Regions from separate parts of the Kitasatospora sp. NPDC052868 genome, predicted to be linked through region 1. Evidence: riboswitches for the same ligand, from Rfam matches in the RefSeq annotation. Region 1 holds a riboswitch; the other holds the start of a gene.

The links. Region 1 has a riboswitch for cyclic di-AMP ahead of ACIGZJ_RS26365 (M23 family metallopeptidase). Riboswitches for the same ligand answer to the same signal wherever they lie in the genome.
Region 2: linked by a shared signal. The riboswitch ahead of ACIGZJ_RS29760 (peptidoglycan DD-metalloendopeptidase family protein) and the one ahead of ACIGZJ_RS26365 (M23 family metallopeptidase) in region 1 are both predicted to bind cyclic di-AMP.

The regions. Positions count from the first base shown of each region.
Region 1 covers NZ_JBITZW010000018.1:26,932-30,110, reverse strand. Annotated here, with positions in the region: gene ACIGZJ_RS26375 (alpha/beta fold hydrolase) at 1-827, opposite strand, end outside; gene ACIGZJ_RS26370 (YiaA/YiaB family inner membrane protein) at 968-1,258, opposite strand; cyclic di-AMP (ydaO/yuaA leader) riboswitch at 1,504-1,662, shown strand; gene ACIGZJ_RS26365 (M23 family metallopeptidase) at 1,675-2,535, shown strand; gene ACIGZJ_RS26360 (hypothetical protein) at 2,612-3,179, opposite strand, start outside.
Region 2 covers NZ_JBITZW010000024.1:17,863-21,041, forward strand. Annotated here, with positions in the region: gene ACIGZJ_RS29755 (MFS transporter) at 1-740, opposite strand, end outside; cyclic di-AMP (ydaO/yuaA leader) riboswitch at 1,052-1,211, shown strand; gene ACIGZJ_RS29760 (peptidoglycan DD-metalloendopeptidase family protein) at 1,215-2,258, shown strand; gene ACIGZJ_RS29765 (DUF2470 domain-containing protein) at 2,556-3,179, opposite strand, start outside.

The DNA.
Region 1 (3,179 bases):
CAGGCCAGTTCGGCGAGGAAGGGCAGCAGGGCGTCGGCGGTGGCCTGCGGCTGGTCGGCCATCGGGTAGTGCCCGGCTCCCTCGATCATCACCTTGCGGGCGTGCAGCGCCGCGGCCTGCCGGTCGGCGACCAGCTCCGGCTTGGGGAAGTCGGGGTCCTTGCTGCCCATCACGACCAGCGCCGGGCACTGCACGGCGGCGCTCCAGCCGGTCGGTGCGGAGTCCCCGTGCACATAGCCGCGGGTGGCGGCCTTGCGGCCCGGGGTGCGCATGGCGGCGACCAGTCCGTCGACGTAGGCGTCGAAGTCGGCCGGCTTGGCGCCGGGGTAGGCCATCTTGCGGTGGTAGAGGCCCCAGAACGCGGGCGAGTGCACCAGCAGCGCGCCCATCACGCCGAAGGCGGCGCGCTGCAGGGCGTTCGGCGGCAGGTTCTCGATGAAGGCGTCCAGCAGGACGATCCCGGCGACCCTCCCGGGGGCGTCCCCGGCGACCTTGACCACGCTGGCACCGCTGTACGAGTTGCCGGCCAGGACGGCGCGCTCGATGCCCAGGTGGTCGAGCAGCGCGATGACGTCGGTGGCGATCGCGGCGGGCGAGTAGTCGTCCCAGGCGATCGAGGACTCGCCGAAGCCGCGCAGGTCCATGGTGATCACCCGGCGGCCCGCGGCGGTGAGCAGCGGGCGCAGGTGGCGGTACGCGGTCCGGCTGTCGAGCATCCCCGGCAGGAGGACGACCGGGGCGCCGTCGCCCTGCACGGTGTCGTCGTACGCCAGCCGGCCGCCGGGAACGTCGAGGAACTGCGTGGTGGGGGTGTTGGAGCCGGTCATCGTGGGCCTCCTCGGTCCGCCGTGCGCGTCATCGGCGGTTCTGCCGATAGCCATAAAGCTAAGGCTAATAGCCTTAGCCGTCAAGCTATCGACCGAGGAATCTTTCGGGTGAGCCTCCGTCCCGGGCGGTCCCGGGCGGCTCAGACCCCCTCCACCTTGAACGGGTCGTGCTCGCTGAGCAGCTTCTCCAGTCGGGCCTGGTCCACCCGGGTGACGATCTCGTTGGTCTCCTGCCGGTCCCGGATCACCTTGGCCAGGGTGAACGAGGAGGTGACGGTGTAGAGCAGGCCCAGTCCGAGGAAGGCCCGCGTCCAGGCGTCGACCGGGAGGTAGGCGATCCCGATCGCGAGGGCGACGCCGGACAGGGCGAAGGACAGGACGGCCTGGATGTAGTACGCGGACGTGGTGCGCGACTGCACGGGTGCGTTCATGGCGCCAGGATGGTGGCGCCGGGGCGCGCCGCACATGAGTAGAAGTACTCAACCCGGCGTCCGTTCGTTGACGTCTCATCACGTTCGGTAGTGTCAGTTGTGCTCAAGCCTCACAAATCGCCCATCAGGCCACGTACTGCCCGGGCGGTCTCAGGTCGTCCCATCCGGATGGCTTGGAATCAGGGGCTCCTAGGATTAACGTTTGATAACGCAGCGCGGTCGGCAACGCCGTACCCAGACGGCACCGTGCGCCGTCGCCTAATCCCGACGACCCGCCTCCGGGCAGGTCAGGGAGCCGGGGAACCATGTTCCTTGGGGTGAATCGGCCAGGCCCAGGCCCGGCCGTAGGAGACCTTCCTGCTCCGAACCCGTCAGCTAACCCGGTAGGCGCGAAGGAAGGAAAGGAGCGCGCCTCCGTGGCGTCGACGCACTCTCCGGCACACCTGCCCGGCTCCGGCTCGGGCACCCAACTGCTCGACCACCCCTGGCCGCCCGCCCACGGCGGCGGATACGGCGGCCCGGCCGACGAGCACGCCCCGCAGCCCGCCGACACCAACCGGCACCGGATGCCCCGCCAGACCCGCGGGACCGCGCCGCTGCTCGGCGTCACCGCCGTCGCCGCCACCCTCGGTGCCACCGGCTTCGCCTCCGCCACCCCGGCCGCGGCGCCCGCCATCGAGACCCCGGACGAGGCCCCGGTCGCGCTCTCCGCGGACCCGGGCCTCGCGCTCGCCGCCCGCATCCAGCAGCAGGCCGACAGCCAGCGCACCGCCGCCGACGAGACCGCCCGCCTGCAGGCCGCCAAGGAGGCGGAGGCCAAGCGCGCCGCCCAGCAGGTGGAGGCCAGGCTCGCCGCCGAGGCCGCCGAGAAGGCCAAGCTCGCCGCCGTCAACCTGCCGGTGCGCGACTACAACCTCTCCGCCCACTACGGCCAGAGCGCCTCCTACTGGGCCCACCTGCACACCGGCCTGGACTTCGCCGCCGACACCGGCACCCCGGTGTACGCGGTCGGCCAGGGCACCATCACCTCGGCCGGCTGGTCCGGCTCGTACGGCTACCGGATCGTCGAGACGCTGCCCGACGGCACCGAGATCTGGTACTGCCACCTCTCCTCGATCATCAAGGGCTCCGGCAAGGTCGTCCCCAACCAGCAGATCGGCAAGGTCGGTGCCACCGGCAACGTGACCGGCCCGCACCTGCACCTGGAGGTCCGCCCCGGCGGCGGCGCCCCGGTCGACCCGGAGACCTGGTTCGAGCAGCGCGGCATCACGCCCTGAGGCAGGGCCCCCTACGGTCGAAGGCGCCCCGGTCCACTGCGGACCGGGGCGCCTCGCTGTTCCGGGGGCGGCCGCGCTACTCCTGGGGCAGCCGCGCCAGGTAGGCGTCGATCTCCTCCTGCCCCGGCTCCGGCGCCAGCTCAGGGAACTCCGTCACCAGCAGCTGCGCCAGCCCAGGCACCGTCCACTCGCCCGACAGCTCCAGCGCCACCTCGACCGCGGCCTCCTCGAACGCGCCGAAGTCCCCGGCGAGCTCGTCCGGCATCGGGCGGCCCAGCGCGTTCAGCGCCGCCAGGTTGCGGTAGCTGCGCCGCATCAGGCCCTGCTCCAGCAGCCGCCGGGCGCCGTCGGTGGCCATCCCGACCGTCAGCATCCGGGCCTCGCCCCAGCCCTCCTCGTCCAGCTCGTCCAGCCACCCGGCCTCGGCCAGCGCGGCGTAGGCGGCCGACCGCTCCTGCGGCGCCAGCTCCCGGAACGCCTCCAGCCAGGCCCGCACCGCCGCGTCGTCCGCCACGTCCACCCCGGCGGCGTGCAGCAGCAGCGCGTACAGCCGCGGCCAGGTCACCAGGTCGGCCCGGCGCAGCAGACCGGTCGCCACCTCGCCCTGCCACTCGGCCTCGGCGTGCAGCCGCTCCTGCCGCTTG
Region 2 (3,179 bases), on a different contig from region 1:
GCGCCGAGGGCGAGGCCGGCCGCGCCGGTCACCCAGACCCCGGGGGAGAGGCCGCCGCCCGCCGCCGTCAGCGCATAGGTGATCGCGCCGAGGGCGAGCGCGGCGAGTGCGGCGCCGAGCACGTCGAACCGCCCGGTGGCGCTCTCGTCCCGGCTCTCCGGGACGTGCCGGGACGCGACCGCGACCACCAGGACGGCGAGCGGCACGTTCAGCAGGAAGATCCACCGCCAGCCCGGGCCGTCTACCAGCCAGCCGCCGAGGAAGGGCCCGATCGCGGCCGACACCCCGCCGAGGCCGGACCAGAGGCCGACCGCGGCCGAGCGGTCGTCCGGGTGGAAGACGGCCTGAAGCATCGCCAGCGAGCCGGGGGTGAGCAGCGCTCCGCCGACGCCCTGGACGGCCCGGGCCGCGATCAGCACCCCGATGGTGGGCGCGGCGGCGCAGGCCGCGGAGGCGAGCGCGAACCAGACCACGCCGAGCAGGAAGACCCGGCGCCGCCCGTAGCGGTCGCCGAGCGCTCCGCCGAGCAGGATCAGCCCGGCCAGGGTGAGCAGATAGGCGTTGAGGGTCCATTGCAGTGCGGCGAGCGGGGCACCGAGATCGGTGCCGATCCGGGGCAGGGCGACGTTCACCACCGTGCCGTCGAGCATCGCCATGCTGGAGCCGAGCACGGTCGCCAGTAGTACCCAGCGGCCCTGCGCGGTGCCCAGGCGCAGGGTGCCGGCCTCGGAGGTGGCCACGGCCTGATCGTGCGCCCCCGGGGGTCGACGTGACAAGGGTCACCGGCGGTGTGTCGGTGGATGGCTTTCCGTACTTGATCGCATGCGCACCGGTCATGAAATGGACGGAACGTGGTCGAACGATCGCGCACGGTCAATGGATTGTGTGCGCACCGCGTAGCCGATCATTCGGAGCGTCACGGTGCCCCGGGCTTTTGTTGCGGGTTCAAGAGATCGACATTGCTTCACCCGGACGGATGGGTTTTAGTTCAGCGACCGCCCGGCATTAGCCCGGGTGGCCACCGGGTGGAACGCCTAGTCCTGCCGCTGCCCGGTGGTACGAACTGAACTCTGTTCGGCAGGAGCGGGGGACCCAAAGGTAAGTCGCCGGACCGGAATTCACGGTCCGGCTTGGGGTGAAGCCGCATATGCGGCCGGGCAACTCCAGCCCGAACCCGACAGCTCACCTCGCAGGCGTCGGAGAGGAAATACCCCATGCCCGCACAGGCTCGTCGTATCGCCCTGCCCCGCGCCGCCCGCATCGGTATCGCCACTGCCGTCACCGGCGCCGCGTTCGCCCTCCCGCTGGTGACCACCATCAGCGCCCAGGCCCACACCGCCCCTGCCGCCAAGGCCGGGCAGACCAGCACCTGGACCGGCGCCACCAGCGTCGACGCCACCCCGGCCGCGGCTCCGGCCGCCGCCGAGCAGGCCGCCCCGGCTGCGGCTCCGGCCGCCGCCCCGGTCGACCAGAGCTACAAGGTCGTCGGCGGGGACACCCTGTCGAAGATCGCCGCCGCCAAGAACGTCGAGGGCGGCTGGCAGGCGCTCTACGACCACAACCGCTCGGTCATCGGCGGCAACCCGAACCTGATCTTCCCCGGTCAGCAGCTCGCGCTTGCCGCCAAGGCCGCTGCCGCTCCGGCCGCCGCCGAGGCCGCCAAGCCGGCCGCCCCCGCCGCGAAGCCGCAGGCCTCGCAGGACTCGGTCAAGCCGGCCGCGAAGCCCGCCGCCCCGAAGCCGGTCCAGGCTGCCAAGCCGGCCCAGGCCCCGGCCACCAAGCCGGCCGCCCCCGCCGCGAAGCCGGCCGCCCCGGCCGCCACCCCGGCCCCGGCCGCCGTCGCCAGCACCTCGGGCTACGTCTCCCCGGTCGCCAACCCGAAGCTCGGCACCGCCTACGGCGTGGCCGGCTCGATGTGGGCCTCCGGCCACCACACCGGCGCCGACTTCGTCGCCTCCACCGGCACCCCGCTGCGCGCCATCGCGGCCGGCACCGTGGTGAAGGCCGGCAACGGCGGCGCCTACGGCAACGAGGTCGAGATCAAGCTCGCCGACGGCAAGTACGCCCAGTACGCGCACCTGTCCTCGATCGGCGTCTCGGTCGGCCAGACCGTGACCGCCGGCCAGCAGATCGGCCTTTCGGGCGCGACCGGCAACGTGACCGGCCCGCACCTGCACTTCGAGATCCGCACCGGCTCGGAGTACGGCTCCGACATCGACCCGATCGCCTACCTGCGCGCCCACGGCGTCAGCATCTGATCGGTCGTCTCCACCGGCCGGTCGGCTGCGACCGGTCGGCTCTGATCGGCCGCTTTCGAGCGGCCCTCGGACCACCGCTGGACGCGGGGCGAACGACCTCCGGGATGGTCATGTCGGGTGACCGCTCGACCGGGGGATCGCCGCACCACCAGCGGCACCACGGGCGCGGGACACGCCCAGGCCGGCCCGGTTCGCGAACCTCCTTCGCGAGCCGGGCCGGCCGCTGTCGTTTCCGGGTGCGCCTTGTGGTGATCCGTCATATCGGTTTGTGCGTGAGATCTTTCGCCCGTCCATCGGCTAGTTCCGGTGGGCGGGCGCCCTGTTGTGGGCGACGGTGAGCAGCTGGTGTACCTGCAGCCCGAAGTCCTCGGTGTCCCTGGCGGGTTCGGGGAAGACCAGGCGGACGTCGCGGTGGCCGTGCGGGTGGTCCAGGCGGAGCACCAGGCCGTACCGGTCGAGGGCGAGCGGGCGGACGTCGGGGCGCTCGGCGAGCAGGTTCGGGTCGAGCAGCCGGGTCAGGACGGCGAGCGCGTCGGGGTGGTCGTCGGCCAGGTGGGTGAGCAGTCCGGCCTCGTGGCGGGCGAGCGGGTCGGGCCCGGCGAGGGCGAGGTCGGCACCGGTGAGCGCGGTGGTGCCGTACGGGGTGGAGAGCACGGCGTGGGCGACGTCCAGGCGCAGGTGGACGCTGAGGCCGTCGTGGGCGAGGTGGACGAGGTGGAGGCGGCCGGCCAGGGAGACCCGGCCGCGCACGCGGTCGCGGACGGCGACCGGGGCGATGTCGGTGAGGTCCAGGACGACGGCGAGCCCCTCCGTGGCGTGGGCGGCGGCGATGGTGAGCGGCGCGTCGAGCGGGGCGCACATCCGCAGTGCGGCGCCGTGCACCGACACGGGGGTGTCGAGCTCGTGGTACTCGCCGCAGGC